3 regions of the Endozoicomonas sp. 8E genome follow, and region 3 is predicted to be linked to each of the others. Evidence: predicted binding sites of a transcription regulator. Region 3 holds the regulator's gene; each other region holds the start of a gene.
The links. Region 3 encodes sigma-54, which starts transcription at its own class of promoters, with help from an activator protein. Its sites were predicted from a motif close to TGGCACNNNNNTTGCTNT; they were not measured.
Positions count from the first base shown of each region.

Region 1: a site for sigma-54 is predicted at 3,712-3,729, ahead of P6910_RS18080 (ANTAR domain-containing response regulator). Genes of this name have one in related genera too.
Region 2: a site for sigma-54 is predicted at 2,312-2,329, ahead of urtA (urea ABC transporter substrate-binding protein). Genes of this name have one in related genera too.

Region 1 is NZ_CP120717.1:5,258,399-5,263,748, reverse strand. Features, by position in the region: gene ileS (isoleucine--tRNA ligase) at 1-1,373, shown strand, start outside; gene lspA (signal peptidase II) at 1,606-2,100, shown strand; gene P6910_RS18090 (peptidylprolyl isomerase) at 2,192-2,677, shown strand; gene ispH (4-hydroxy-3-methylbut-2-enyl diphosphate reductase) at 2,674-3,618, shown strand; gene P6910_RS18080 (ANTAR domain-containing response regulator) at 3,780-4,367, shown strand; gene P6910_RS18075 (hypothetical protein) at 4,514-4,729, shown strand; gene P6910_RS18070 (CmpA/NrtA family ABC transporter substrate-binding protein) at 4,818-5,350, shown strand, end outside.
Region 2 is NZ_CP120717.1:770,356-775,705, forward strand. Features, by position in the region: gene urtB (urea ABC transporter permease subunit UrtB) at 1-846, opposite strand, end outside; gene urtA (urea ABC transporter substrate-binding protein) at 960-2,267, opposite strand; gene P6910_RS03155 (urease accessory protein UreD) at 2,554-3,498, shown strand; gene ureA (urease subunit gamma) at 3,944-4,246, shown strand; gene P6910_RS03165 (urease subunit beta) at 4,260-4,580, shown strand; gene ureC (urease subunit alpha) at 4,580-5,350, shown strand, end outside.
Region 3 is NZ_CP120717.1:1,614,512-1,619,861, reverse strand. Features, by position in the region: gene lptC (LPS export ABC transporter periplasmic protein LptC) at 1-313, shown strand, start outside; gene lptA (lipopolysaccharide transport periplasmic protein LptA) at 297-884, shown strand; gene lptB (LPS export ABC transporter ATP-binding protein) at 985-1,710, shown strand; gene P6910_RS05800 (RNA polymerase factor sigma-54) at 1,969-3,423, shown strand; gene hpf (ribosome hibernation-promoting factor, HPF/YfiA family) at 3,617-3,928, shown strand; gene ptsN (PTS IIA-like nitrogen regulatory protein PtsN) at 3,943-4,395, shown strand; gene rapZ (RNase adapter RapZ) at 4,661-5,350, shown strand, end outside.

The sequences.
Region 1 (5,350 bases), 3.6 Mb from region 3:
ACAAGGAAACCGAAGAGCTGCATCCTGATACCTCTGCGCTCATTGAAAAAGTGGCCTTGAAAGTCGAGCAGGAAGGTATGGATGCCTGGTTTGATCTGGAGCCTGCTGATCTGTTATCAGCAGAAGATGCTGAGCACTATGTGAAGGTGACAGACACTCTGGATGTATGGTTTGACTCCGGTGTCACCCACTACTCTGTGTTGGATCGTCGCGAAGGTTTGCAGTCCCCTGCGGATATCTATGTAGAAGGTTCTGACCAGCACCGTGGCTGGTTTCAGTCTTCCCTGAAGACCGGCATTGCTGCTAAAGGTGTACCACCTTACAAGCAGCTCCTGACCCATGGTTTCACAGTGGATGCCAATGGTCGCAAGATGTCCAAGTCTTTGGGTAATGTTATTGCTCCCCAGAAGGTATTCAAGTCACTGGGTGCGGATATTTTGCGTCTCTGGGTGTCTGCAACGGACTACACCGCAGAAATGACCGTGTCCGATGAAATCCTCAAGCGCACGGCAGACAGCTATCGTCGTATTCGTAACACGGCTCGTTTCCTGTTGTCTAACCTTAACGGCTTCAACCCTGAAACCGACAGTGTGGCCTGGGATGATATGCTGTCTCTTGATCGCTGGGCCGTGGATCGCGCCGTGGGTTTGCAGAAAGAAGTCATTGACGCCTATGACAGCTATAACTTCCTTAATGTTTACCAGAAAGTACATAATTTCTGCTCTCTGGATCTGGGCGGTTTCTATCTGGATATCATCAAGGATCGTCAGTATACAACCCGGTCAGATAGTCTGGCGCGTCGAAGCTGTCAGACGGCTATGTTCCATATTGTTGAAGCCTTTGCCCGGTGGATTGCTCCCATCACCAGCTTTACGGCCGATGAGATCTGGCAGTCCATTCCCGGCTCGCGCAGCAAGTCTGTTCTGCTGGAAACCTGGTATGAAGACCTGAAAAGCCTGGAAGGTGATGAATTGGGAGCAGATTACTGGAACTCTGTCATGACCGTAAAACACGCAGTCAATAAGGCGCTTGAAGACGCTCGTAAAGAGAGTGTGATCGGTGGCGGACTGGAAGCAGAAGTGACCTTGTTTGCCAATGACTCACTGTTGGAAACGCTGGGCAAACTGGGCGATGAACTGCGCTTTGTCCTGATTACTTCCAAGGCTGAACTGAAGCCTCTGCCTGAAGCTGTAAAGGCTGTGGATACCGAAGTTGAGGGTTTGAAGGTTGCTGTGCGCAAGTCAGAGCATGAGAAGTGTGAGCGTTGCTGGCACCGTCGTGAAGACGTTGGCACTATTGAAGCACACACAACACTCTGCGGGCGTTGTGTTGAAAATGTTGACGGTGAAGGTGAGGTCAGAAGATTTGCCTGATTGATCGTCATGAATCAGAAATGCCTGGTAGTGTACGGGCATTTTTTTCACCCACTGGTACTCTGTTTTTTGACTGCGAGAACAGTCAGACAGACAAGGAAAAGTCACCTTCTCCGGTTATAGATATAGAGCTTTATCTTCTATTTCGGTTTGTAACCATATCGACACTTATACAACTCGGCATAAGATTTGACTGGGACTCACTAAAACAGATTTAAAGGGCCTCAACAGTATGAGAAAAAAATCCTGGGGAATGCTCCACTGGTTGTGGATCAGTGGAGTGGTTCTGATTCTGGATCAGGTGGTCAAGCATCGCATAGTGGATAGCTTATACCTTTATGAGCAGGTGCCTGTTATTCCATCCTTTTTCTCACTGACTCTGGCTTATAATACCGGCGCCGCTTTCAGTTTTCTGAGTGATCAGAGTGGCTGGCAACGGTGGCTTTTTGTGGGGGTGGCATCCGTCGTCAGCCTGATGCTGGTCAGCTGGCTTGCCCGAATGAAGAAAGAAGAAAGGTGGCAGGCCTGCTCAATGGCCTTGATACTGGGAGGTGCACTGGGCAATCTTTATGATCGGGTCATGAATGGTTACGTCGTGGATTTTCTGTTGGTGTATTATGACGGTTGGTATTTCCCGTCCTTTAACCTGGCGGATATGGCCATAAGCTCCGGTGCAGCCATGTTAGTTCTGGATATCTTCCGGCCTCAACATAACAGTCGTAGCTGAAATTATGTCGTGAGGCACCTGGAATCTTTAAGATGGCGGCAATCGTTGTTTATGTATGAATGGATTTTTCGAAAGCGGGTTTAGAAAAACAATGTCTGATGTTGTGGTAGGACCGGGAAGGCAGGTAACACTGCACTTTGCCCTGAAACTGGAAGACGGGCAGGTGGTAGACAGTAATTTTGATGGCCAGCCTGCTACATTCGTTGTGGGGGATGGAAACCTGCCTCAGGGCTTTGAGCAGGTGATTTATGGCTTGTCCGAGGGTGACCAGGGCAGTTTCAGAATTCCACCCGTCGGTGCTTTTGGTATGCCTAATCCTGAGAACGTCAGGGAGTTTTCCCGAGACACGTTCTCTGATGATATGGAGTTGCAGGAAGGTTTAGTCGTTTCTTTTGCGGATGCGGCCAACTCTGAGCTGGCTGGCGTCATTACTGGTTTGACAGAGAGCCATGTTGAAGTGGACTTTAATCATCCGCTGGCAGGTAAAGAACTGTTGTTTGAAGTGAACGTTCTGAATATCACGCAAGCGACTCATACACCAGAAACTCATACACCAGACAAGAGCGCAGAGGCATGAAAATCAGGCTGGCAAATCCCCGGGGATTCTGTGCAGGCGTCGACCGGGCTATCGACATTGTAAACCGGGCTCTGGATGTTTTTGAGCCTCCTATTTATGTGCGTCACGAAGTCGTTCACAACAAGTTTGTGGTAGAAAACCTCAAACAGCGTGGTGCCATATTTGTTGAGGAGCTCCATCAGATACCGGATGATTCTATTGTTATTTTCAGTGCTCACGGTGTTTCCAAAGCGGTCGAAGCAGAGGCTGCCCGTCGTGGCTTGAAAGTCTTTGATGCCTCCTGTCCTCTGGTCAAAAAAGTCCATATGGAAGTTGTGCGCTACTCCCGGGATAGTATGGAGTGTATTCTGATTGGTCATGATGGTCATCCCGAGGTGGAAGGTACCATGGGCCAATACGACGACTCTAAAGGCGGGAAGATGTACCTCGTCGAAACAGAAGACGATGTTTGGAAACTGACAGTGAAAGATCCGAAACATCTTGCTTATGTCACACAGACGACACTGTCTATGGATGATACTGCCAGAGTGATAGATGCACTAAGAGTCAAGTTCCCTGAAATTAATGGACCGCGCAAAGACGATATCTGCTACGCCACTCAAAATCGTCAAGATGCCGTGAAGGCTCTGGCATCTGAATGCGATGCAGTTTTTGTGGTAGGTTCTGTGAACAGTTCCAACTCCAACCGCCTCAGAGAATTAGCCGAAAGAACAGGGGCGTCAGCTTATCTTGTTGACGGAGCCCATGACATTCAGCCTGAGTGGCTGGAAGGCAAAGAGAGTCTGGGTATTACCGCAGGCGCTTCAGCCCCCGAAGTGCTGGTGAAAGGTGTCATCAATCGGTTGATTGAATTAGGCGCCGAAGAGCCCGAAGAACTGGAAGGGGAGCAAGAGAATATTGTTTTTAGCATGCCCAAAGAGCTTCGGATCGTGGAAGTCTGAGACATCCAACTGGCCAGGCATCAGGCGTTTGCATCGATTTCGTTTCCGAAACAGGAGGCTGATTCTGAATGCTAAACCTGTTCCAGGTTGCTCTGGTACAGCCCTTGCTTAAAAGAACCTGTGAATAGTTATCTTTTCAGGGATAGAGAGTGTTACAGGTTATGGGTTCGGTGTTATTGATTGGAGACCGTTCGGCTCGACTGTCTGTTTTAAACCAGGCACTTAATGAGTTTGGCTATCAAGTCATTAAGCGACAGGGACAGAATGAGGACCTGCTGACCGTTGTTTCCAGTGTCTCGCCCGATATTCTGGTGATTGGTCTGGATAAGCCTGCCCCCTCACTTCTGGAAAAGCTCGCTTTGATCAATAAGACTACTCCACTCCCTGTCGTAATGTTTGTAGAGCAAACCACTGACAACATCGTCCAGCAAGCCACACGATCCGGCGTTAATGCTTATATCGTGGCTGATCTGCAGCCTCAGCGCCTCAAAACCATTATTGATGTGGCCGTTGCCCGTTTTCAGGAATACCAGTCATTGAAAGATGAGCTGGAGCGGACCCGGAGTCGTCTGGAAGATCGAAAGTTACTGGACAAAGCCAAGGGGTTGCTGATGTCCAGACAAGGGATCAATGAAGACCAGGCTTATAAAAAGTTAAGAAAGATGGCTATGGATAACGGTAAAACTCTGGCAGCTGTGGCCAGAAATGTCATTGATGTTTTCAATATGCTGGAAGAAAAAGCGTCATGATCGAAAGATTGCTCGTTGTTGGTGCGAAATTTTTGTGTTTTGCACCAAACCGAAATAAAAATGAAAGAAAATTGAAAAATAAGCATGGTTAGGGGCTGAAATTAGTTGGCACGAAGAATGCTATAAGTCTGCTACAACAATAAAAAATGTTCCTGCCAAGGGCGGCAGGAGCAGGTATTCACAACAAAGACGTTGTGAAAGAGAGCAAAGGCGCTCACCGCTGTCTGGAAGAATTTCCGGCTAGCGGTGGGCGCTTTTTTTTTACATGGATGTACCGAACCCCTGAAATGCGTGACGACGAGGTGATGGAGCGAAGCATGAGCCAGAGCCGAAACGGCATTTCAGGGGGCGGTGCAGAATAATAAATCTTTAGGTAGCAGGGCAGTAAGCTATCAGTAGAGATAGTTGGAGTGACAAATGAAGTGGTTTAGACCCTTTAAGTCGGTGGCAATGAGTGCCCTGATTAGCGTCAGTGGTCTTGTATCAATACAGGCAAATGCTGAGCTGGGTTATCCGGAAAAGGAAGAACTGAGGTTTGGTTTTATCAAACTGACGGATATGGCACCCATAGCCATTGCGTACGAAAAAGGCTACTTCGAAGATGAAGGCTTGTACGTCACCATAGAAGCTCAGGCAAACTGGAAAGTATTACTTGATGGTGTCATCGATGGACGGCTCGATGGCGCGCATATGCTGGCCGGTCAACCTATTGCCGCGACTATGGGTTATGGTACAAAAGCGGAAATCATCACTCCGTTTTCCATGGATCTGAACGGTAATGGTATTACTGTTTCCAATGAAATCTGGAAACAGATGAAACCGAATATTCCCAAACGGGCAGACGGCAAGCCCCAGCATCCCATCAAGGCAGATGCTCTGAAGCCGGTTGTGGAAAAGTACAAAGACGACGGCAAGCCATTCAACATGGGCATGGTCTTCCCGGTATCTACACACAACTATGAATTAAGGTACTGGTTGGCAGC
Region 2 (5,350 bases), 840 kb from region 3:
GGCCATGTTGATAACACCCATAACGCCAAAAGTGATCGCCAGACCAATGGCCGCCAGTAGTAATACCGAACCCAGACTTAAGCCAAAGAAAACACTTTCTATTGCGGAGTAGTATTCCTGTCTTCGATCCATGTCGGCCAGGGCGGTGTCTATGCCCAGAAGAATGTCTTTGTTTCTAGTCTCTGTTTTCGCTGATTCCAGTGCTGAACGAACAAAGGGATCATCAGACTCGGACAGAATTTCAAGACTTTGGATCTTGAGTTCATCACTACCCTGTTGGATCTGATATAAGGCAACCGCTGTTGTCAGGGCTGAATGAACATCTTCATCGGACTCCTTCTCCAGCATGGTTTTCAGAATGGCCAGTGTGTCAGCCTGAAGGTTTCTGGATGTTTCCTTAACTGCCTGAAGGCGCTTTTCCGGGTCTTCAGACTTCAGGTCCCAGAGAGCCAGAGCCGTTCTGATGGAGTTTCGCAGCCGGTTATTGATTCTGATTTTTTTCAGGCTGCGCTTTTTAACTTCACCCAGGACTTCATCCGTAATCGGGTCGGCAATGAGATACAGTCGACCTGACTTATTGCCCGAGATCAGACGACCTGTGCTCTTTTCAATAAACAGTTGGCCAGATAACCACAGGGTTAACAGTTTCTGGCTTTCATCATCACCTTTGGCAGAGAGACGGGTTATGGTGGTCTCCAGTTTGTCCCATGACTTCTCACTCAATTGTCTGGCCAGCTCTTCATTGCTTGTGATGTTGCTATTGGCCAGAGCCTGTGGGGATGAGACAAAGACAAAAAGAAGACAGAGGCATACTAACGGCAATACTTGCCAGAGTCTCCAGATCATAAAATTTCCAGTGAATAACGATGTGTTGGTCTGCCTTGTATTGGACAGACTTTTGGTGATGGCATGAAAGAGCTAATCTCTCATGCCATGTGACTTCAACAAAAGATCACTAATCAGTAGTTCTGACCAGAGCAGACACCTGATTCCAGGTTGTAGTTGCCGCACTTGATCGGGGCTGACCAGTCAGCAACAATTTTTGAGCTTTCAGGCAGATATTGAGTCCAGGCATCACCAATGACGCCCCCTTTGGTTTCCCAGACAATTTCAAACTGGCCATCGTCCTGAATTTCGCCAATCAATACCGGCTTGGTCAGGTGATGGTTGGTGTTCATTACAGCAATACCACCTGTCAGGTTGGGAACAGTGATGCCATACATGGCTGAACGGACGGCATCAACGCTGGTGGTTCCTGCTTTTTCAACAGCTTTTGTCCACATGTTAAAGCCAATATAAGTGGCTTCCATTGGATCATTGGCAACACGCTCTTCATTCCTGGTAAAGGTCTGCCAGGTTTCGATGAACTCATCGTTGATATCACTCTCGGCACTCATAAAGTAGTTCCAGGCTGCCAGGTGGCCTACCAGAGGTGCAGTATCTATACCTGACAGCTCTTCTTCGCCGACAGAGAAGGCAATCACCGGAATGTCTTCAGCAGCAATGCCCTGGTTAGCCAATTCTTTATAGAAAGGTACGTTGGCGTCGCCATTGATGGTGGAAATAACCGCCGTCTTTTTACCAGCTTTACCAAACTTCTTGATATCAGAAACAATGGTCTGCCAGTCAGAGTGACCAAAAGGCGTGTAATTGATCATGATGTCCGACTCTTTGATACCCTTGCTCTTCAGGTAGGATTCCAGAATCTTGTTGGTGGTTCTCGGGTAGACGTAATCAGTACCGGCCAGAACAAAACGATTGACGCTGCCGCCCTCTGAACTCATCAGATAATCAACCGCAGGAATAGCCTGTTGGTTGGGCGCTGCGCCGGTGTAAAAAACGTTTTTGGATGACTCTTGTCCCTCATACTGAACCGGGTAGAACATCAGGCCGTTTAACTCTTCAACCACTGGCAGAACTGATTTTCTGGAGACGGAAGTCCAGCCGCCAAAAATGACATCGACCTTTTCTTTTGCCAGCAGCTCACGCGCTTTTTCTGCAAACAGTGGCCAGTCAGAGGCAGGATCAACAACAACCGCTTCGAGTTTCTTTCCCAGCAGTCCACCTTTCTTATTCTGCTCGTCCACCATCATTAAAACAGTGTCTTTTAATGTGGTTTCACTGATCGCCATGGTGCCTGACAGAGAATGTAAAACACCAACCTTGATGGTCTCTGCAGCCTGGGATATGACCGAAAAAGAAAGGGCGGCGGTTGCGGCAGATGCTGCAACCAGACCCTTCGAGAGTTTTTTGAGGGAGCTCTTCATAGTTTTTATTAATCCTGTTTTTTATCCTTATGTGCGACAGTGTGACAGCAATGTGTATGCCAATATTGGCAGTCTTTGTCGTTCATGCGGAAAAGCTCTCACTTCTAACAGCTGAGTTAGAGTTAATTTCTTAATATCGTCTTGACAGTAGATGCCTTATTTCAGAACATCTTTGATCGCCAATGTGGTGCCTTTGCATTTTTTTGGTGCTATTTAAGCTGACTTTATGGTCAATAATGTCAGCAGTCGTATAAAAATAAAATGGAACATCTTTTGCAGGCCAGAGATGACCTTTAACATTAAGGGCAGAAGTATGGGGCTGGCATTCAATCGACTCTCTATCCCGCGATCTATCCCGCGATCTAACCCGGATACTGATTCCGATCAGGATGACGTTGCGTCCGGAGGCAGCGGCTGGCGTGCCGGTATTGCCGTTGAACTGAAATACATGGACGGCCATACCCGCATGGGCCGTTCGCGGCATTATGGACCACTGAGGATTCAGCGTCCGTTCTGGCCAGAAGGTAAAGACCTGGCCCATCTCTATGTTCTTCACCCACCAGGAGGGTTGGTTGCCGGTGACGAGCTGATTCAGAGTTTTGAAGCCCACTCTGGTGCATCCGGACTGGTTACCACACCTGCTGCGGGGAAAGTCTATTTCAATGGTAATGGCCGTCTTCAGAAACAGCTAACGTCCATGGTCGTTCAAGAGGGTGCCTGTCTTGAATGGTTGCCTCAGGAAACTATTATCTTTAATGGTGCAGAAGCGGAATTGAACACTTCTGTCGAGCTGAGAGGCAATGGTTGCTTCGCAGGCTGGGACATCGTTTGTCTCGGTCGTAAAGCCAGTGGCGAAGCGTTTAAGCAGGGCAGGGTGATCCAGAACCTTCAGCTCACCCGTAACGACCAGCCGCTTTATCGAGAAAGGCTGGAGCTGGCTGCGGATTCGCCCCTTACCCAGTCCGTTCTTGGTCTTAATGGTCAGCATGTTTTCGGTACACTGATCATGACCCTTGAAAAAGACCCCGGCTGCGATCATCTGCATGAAAGACTGGAAGCCCAGGGAGGCTCGAAATGTGCAGCCATTACCTGGCGAAACGGGGTTTTTATTGCCCGTTATCTCGGCAGTTCACCTGAACAGGCCAGAACACTGTTTGCCTGGCTTTGGAATGAGCTTCGTAGTCACTTGAATGGCCGGCAAGGTTGCAAGCCCAGAATCTGGAATACCTGATCGTTGATGCCTATAACCTACTAGGAGCCTGACCGAGAATAGCGCCCGTAGCGAGGACGGCAGAAAATTGAGGATGAAAATTCGGTTTTGTAAGGAGAATAGCGAGCTATTTGACGAACAAAAGCGGATTTTCAGACCAATTTGCTGCCGCCGCAGTAGGGCAGTCTATTCTCGGTCAGGCTCCTAGCAGCCTGTCGGACTTGAGCGTCCGTAGCGAGGATTGCGAGAAATTGAGGATAAAAATTTCTGATTCCGAGGAGAATAGCGAGCTATTTGACGAGGGAGCAGGAATTTTTAGACCAATTTATCGCAACCGCACGACTGCATGGATGCAGGAGCTAGAGCAACGCAGGAGCAGTTGCCGCGTAGGACAGTCTTAAGTCCGACAGGCTGCTAGACGGCAATATTGCATTAAAAGACCACAAGAATTAATTGGAGGGCTCTCATGGAGCTGACCCCCAGAGAAAAAGACAAACTGCTTTTATACACAGCGGCACTGGTTGCGGAACGTCGCCTTGGCAGGGGTGTGAAGCTGAACTACCCGGAGTCCATCGCACTGATTTCCATGCACATAATGGAGGGAGCCAGAGACGGGAAAACAGTTGCTGAGCTGATGAATGAAGGGCGTGAAATCCTGACCCGTGACAATGTCATGGAAGGCATTCCCGAGATGATTCATGAAGTTCAGGTAGAAGCCACTTTTCCGGACGGCACCAAGCTGGTGACGGTTCACAATCCCATTGCGTAGAGCAGGAGGTTTTATGATTCCAGGAGAGGTCATTGCCTGCGAAGAGGCAATTGACATTAATAAAGGGCGGGAGACCTGTGTTGTCACCGTTGCCAATACCGGCGACAGGCCAGTACAGGTTGGCTCTCATTATCATTTCTACGAAGTGAACCCGGCACTGGCTTTTGATCGGGAATCCACCCTCGGTTTCCGGTTGAATATCCCGGCAGGAACCGCTGTCCGTTTTGAGCCTGGTCAGGGTCGACAGGTTGAACTGGTGCGTTTTGCCGGAGAAGGCAAAATCTATGGTTTCCGTGGTGATGTCATGGGTCAGCTTGAGCAGGGAGATAAATAATGGCCAGAATGGAGCGTCAAACCTATGTGGATATGTTTGGTCCGACCGTAGGCGACAAAGTACGTCTTGGTGACACTGACCTTTTCATCAGTCCGGAGAAAGATTTTACCGTCTATGGCGACGAAGTGAAATTTGGAGGCGGCAAGGTTATTCGTGACGGTATGGGCCAGAGTCAGAGAACGGGAGCTGATGCGGTGGATACGGTCATCACCAATGCCCTGATTCTGGATCACTGGGGCATCGTAAAAGCCGATATTGGCATTAAAAACGGTCGGATAGAAAAGATAGGCAAGGCTGGCAACCCCGATGTACAGGCCGGAGTCGACATCATTATCGGTCCCGGCACCGAAGTGATTGCCGGTGAAGGTCAGATTGTCACTGCAGGTGGGGTTGATGCCCATATCCACTTCATCTGTCCCCAACAGATAGAAGAAGCCCTGGCTTCCGGAGTCACCACGATGCTTGGTGGCGGCACCGGACCCGCTACAGGGAGCAATGCGACAACCTGTACACCGGGTGAGTGGCATATGAGTTCCATGCTTCAGGCTGTGGATAGTTTGCCTATGAATATCGGTTTTCTTGGCAAAGGCAACGCCAGTATACCCGCAGCACTGGAAGAACAGGTTCTGGCGGGAGCCATGGGGCTCAAGCTTCATGAAGACTGGGGGACCACTCCCGCTTCTATTGATTGTTGCCTTGGAGTCGCAGAGAAATACGACATTCAGGTAGCTATTCACACCGACACCCTGAATGAATCCGGCTTTGTTGAA
Region 3 (5,350 bases):
GAATTTCAGCACCCCCGGAAAACCCATGGTGGCCGACGCCCTCTATGGCAAACTGTTGCCCGGCAACGAGGATATAGAGCTCTGGGATGATGTGGTGATGACCCAGACGAATCTCGGCAATGGTAGTCATGTGCGAATAGACACTGATTTCATGACCATATACTCTGAAAAGGGTCTGGCGGTTACCGATCGACCGGTACTGATCACCAACGACACTGGACGTACGCGCGCCATTGGTATGGAGGCTTTCTTCGAGGAGAGTCTGGTTAAACTCAAGTCTAGGGTAAGAGGATTTCATGAGCCAAAGCCATGAACAGGCCAAGCGCCTTCATCCAAATGAGCGGCCAGACAGAAAGAGCCGTCGCAGAGGGGTCGAATATTACCTGATCCTGGGGGCCACGGTTCTGCTCCCTGTCATGGCACAAGCATTGCCATCCGACCGGCAGAAGCCTATTGAAATCGAATCCAACACCGCCGATATCGATAACAAGAAAGGTGTATCCATCTATAAGGGCAATGTTGTGATGATCCAGGGCACCACCCGGATTACCGGAGACAAGGTGACCATATATTCCGCTCAGCAAGAAGTTAAGAAAATTGTGGCAGAAGGCAACCAGGAAAGGGCTTACTACGAAGAACAGCAACCTGATGATCAGGGCACTCTGCAAGCCTGGGGTCATACTATCGATTATCAGGTGGCTGGCGATAAGATCCAACTGATCAAGCAGGCACAGTTGACTCAGAAGGGTGATACCTTCACGGGTGAACGTATTGATTATGACCTGACCAAACAGACCGTGAATGCCAAGGGCAGCGAGAACAAAAGCAATCCGGATGGTCGGGTCAAAATGATTTACCAACCCAAACCTGAGAGCAAGCAGTAGTACTCAAACCCCATTACACTCAATGCTCAACGACTGAACAGGCTTGAAAGGGCTGTCAGAAAAACGACAGCTAACTTTTAAACAGGAAGACAGACACCGGATGGCAACGCTTAAGGCAGAACATCTCAGTAAAAGCTACAAAGGCAGACAGGTCGTCAAAGATGTATCCCTGGCTGTCGACAGTGGTCAGATTGTTGGACTTCTTGGCCCCAACGGGGCCGGTAAAACTACCTGCTTCTACATGATTGTAGGTCTCGTAAAAGCAGACGGTGGACAGGTTGATCTCAGTGGCCAGAATTTAACCCATGAACCTATGCATGGCCGAGCCAGAGCCGGCGTAGGTTATTTGCCACAGGAAGTTTCTATTTTCAGGAAATTGACGGTCACCGATAACCTGCTTTCGATATTGGAAACCCGTTCCGACCTTTCCAGGAAAGACCGCATTGCAAAGATGGAGTCATTACTTGAGGAGTTCAATATCAATCATATCAGGGACAATCCGGGTATGAGCCTTTCCGGTGGTGAAAAGCGCAGGGTAGAAATTGCCCGAGCTCTTTGCACTGACCCAAAATTTATCCTGCTCGATGAACCCTTTGCCGGTGTTGACCCCATTTCTGTTGGTGACATCAAGGCTATTATCACGCACCTGAGAGCCCGAGGCATCGGAGTCCTGATTACCGACCATAATGTCCGGGAAACACTGGATATCTGCGAGAAGGCCTACATTGTCAGTGAAGGCACTATTATTGCCGAGGGTGACAGTCAGACTGTCCTGGCTAATCAAAAGGTTCGTGACGTCTATCTCGGGCATCAGTTCAGTCTCTGATCAGCTCTTGGGTGGATCTCGCGAAAGAAGCGAGCAAAGGTGTTGAGCTGATTTATCTTCGTACTCTTGTTCTGAATGTTGCATGGCTGACTTGATGAATCACTTTCCCGAAGCTTCAGATGTGATTATAATCCCAGTGACACGGAGAGTAGCCCAATCAAAAAAATCAACAGACACTGAGATATAACTGTCAGGCGCTGATGGCATCAAATCTGGCACCCTCAGTGCAGACACCGAAGTAAAGGTATACAGTTGCCTATGAAGCCATCCTTACAGCTAAAAATGGGCCAGCAGCTGACCATGACACCTCAGCTGCAGCAGGCCATAAGGCTTCTACAACTTTCCACTCTGGATCTTCAGCAGGAAATCCAGGAAGTTCTTGAATCCAACCCGATGCTGGAGTCTGAAGAGTCTGTTGAAGAACCACCTGCACCCCGTGATGAAGGGGAGCGACCTGTTGACTTTAATGAAAAAGCAGAACAGCCCCCGGAACCGGAAGAACCCCAGTGGGCCGACAGCATACCCAATGACCTGCCCGTTGACTCCGGATGGGATGATGTCTATTCCAGCCTGCCCGCTGCAACCGATGAAGAACATGATCCTATTGCCCGCTCCCGGGCTACTGATTCCCTCCAGGACTACCTGGAATGGCAGTTAAACCTGACTCCCATGACTGACAGAGACAGGCTGATGGGTCTGGCTGTTATCGAAGCCACCAATAATGATGGATACCTGACTCACTCCCTGGAAGAAATTTATCTTTCGCTACAGGAACAGCTAGAGGAACTGGCGTTTGAAGAACTTCAGGTCATGCAGCGACGGATTCTTCACTTTGATCCGGTGGGTTGCGCCAGCGCCAACCTGAAAGAATGTCTCGAAGTTCAACTCAATCAACTGCCACAAGAAACCCATTTCCTGAAAGAAGCACGCCTGCTGATCCAGAATCATCTTCAGGCACTGGGAAGTCGTGACTACGCTCAAATCATGCGGCGTACCCGTCTCAAAGAACATCAACTCAGGGAAGCCCTTAACCTGGTTCAAAGCCTCAACCCGAGGCCCGGATCTGAAATCGGTCAGGCAGACACGGAATACGTCACCCCCGATATTTCGGTCACCAAAGTCAGGGACCGCTGGGCGGTTGAACTGAACTCAGAGTCCCTGCCCAGACTTCGCATCAACAACAATTACGCCTCAATGGTGCAGCGTGCCAATAACAGTCGTGACAACGTCTTTATGAAGAACCAGCTACAGGAAGCCCGCTGGTTTCTGAAAAACCTGCAAAGTCGTAACGAAACCCTACTGAAAGTAGCCGACAAGATTGTTGAATTTCAGAAAGATTTTCTGGAGCAGGGTGAGCAGGCAATGAAGCCCCTGGTGCTGGCAGACATTGCTCAGGCAGTGGATATGCACGAGTCCACTATTTCCAGGGTCACTACCCAGAAATACATGCACACTCCAAGAGGCGTGTTTGAGCTGAAATACTTTTTCTCCAGCCATGTCAGCACAGCCACTGGCGGCGAGTGCTCATCAACAGCCATCAGAGCCTTGATCAAAAAACTGGTATCCGATGAAAACCCTAAAAAACCACTGAGTGATAACAAAATTGCCGGTTTGCTGGGGGATCAGGGGATCAAAGTAGCCAGGAGAACCATTGCCAAATATCGTGAATCGATGAATATTCCGCCATCGAATGAACGCAAGCAGCTTATTTGAGCCTTCAGCGATTATGGTAATAAGCTTTCGCAGGTTGAGGTAATCGACCCTTATACCACAAATCGCCCCATAGATTTTTTGTCTCAGAACAGCGCCAACTGTCAATGACAGTGATAGACTTTCAATCAGGGTTGCCCGTAGAATCCCGGGGGCAGTCCAATGTCGAGAATCGGGATCAGCAGGAGAGCGTTACATGCAAGTCAACATCAGTGGACATCATGTAGAGGTGACTGAGGCTCTGAAAGATTATGTCACCAAGAAACTCGACCGCCTTGCCGCCCACTTTGATCAGATTACAAACGTTCAGGTCACTCTGAGTGTTGAAAAACTGAAGCACAGAGTGGAAGCGACTCTACATGTTCGTAGGGCGGATATTAATGCAACCGCTGAGGCTGAAGATATGTACGCTGCCATTGATGACATGTCGGACAAACTGGATCGACAACTGGTAAAACACAAAGAGAAAACGCTTGACCGGCTACAGGGTGCCAACGGCCGCCTGTAAGCATCGATCGCTGTATGATTATTGAAAACATTCTTACCCCCGGGCGCACCCTTTGCGATGTGCAGGGGGCCAGCAAAAAGAAAATCCTGGAAATTGTTGCGGAAATCATCAGTGAGCATGTTCCCGCCATCAACACCAAGGATCTGTTTAACAAGCTGATTAGCAGAGAGCGACTCGGTACCACCGGTTTAGGCAAAGGGATAGCTCTGCCCCACTGTCGCTCCAGTGCTTGTCAGCATCCTACCGGACTTCTGATCAAACTGTCTGAACCCGTAGATTTTGACTCTGTGGACAAACAGCCGGTCGATCTGGTGTTCGCACTCATCGTTCCGGAAGAAAATACTCAGGAGCATCTGAATATACTGCAGGCTGTGGCTGAACGCTTTCAATCAGAAGTATTGTTGAGCCAGATGCGAGCGGCAGAAACTTCCGAGGCACTTTACAACATCATCTGTCCCCCCGCTTAAAGGCTGTATATAAAAAACATTTTGCTTGCTGATCTGATAAGAGAAGCAGGCAAAATGTTTTTTGCTCAGAAATCCTTTCTTCTTCACTTTTGTCACTACAAAGCCTATTTATCCTTCAAAACTGCATGGAATAGAAATATCCGGACTATGCTAGAAATAAAAGCAAGCGACTGGTTCTAATCTCATTGGGTTTTGATAGACTTGCCTCACTCGGAACCAGGTGAGAGACCTGTTTACACAGTCAAACAATCGGGAAGGACACACCATGAAGCTGGTCATCATCAGTGGACGTTCAGGCTCCGGCAAAAGCTCCGCCCTTCACGCCCTTGAAGATGAGGGCTTTTACTGTGTAGACAACCTTCCTGCCAGCATGTTGAATGATCTCCCAGCCAATCTTAAAAGCAACCTGGTTGAACCGCACCGTATGGCTGTCAGCCTCGATGTTCGTAATGTGCCCGGCTCTCTGGAACGCTTCCCGACATTGTTGGAAAAGTTGAAAAAACAGGGGGTTGAGTGTCAGGTAATATTTCTCGACGCAGACAGCAACACCCTGATGAAGCGCTATAGCTCGACACGCCGTCGCCATCCTCTCAGCAATGATGAGGTATCCCTGACAGAAGCCATTAATCTGGAAAAGAAACTGCTGGCTCCACTGGCTGAAGAAGCCGACATAAGGCTGGACACTTCACCACTGTCTGTCCATGAAATCAGAGAACAGATAAGACAACGACTCTGCGGCTCCACCAGCAAAAGTATGACCCTGATGATCCAGTCCTTTGGCTTCAAGCACGGCATGCCGGTTGACGCAGACTACGTCTTTGATGTTCGCTGTCTGCCTAATCCTTTCTGGGTTGAAGCCTTAAGATCCTTCACAGGTCAGGATCAGCCCGTTAAAGATTTTCTGACATCAGAACCCATGGTGGATGAGATGTTTGAAGATCTCAGCACATTCGTG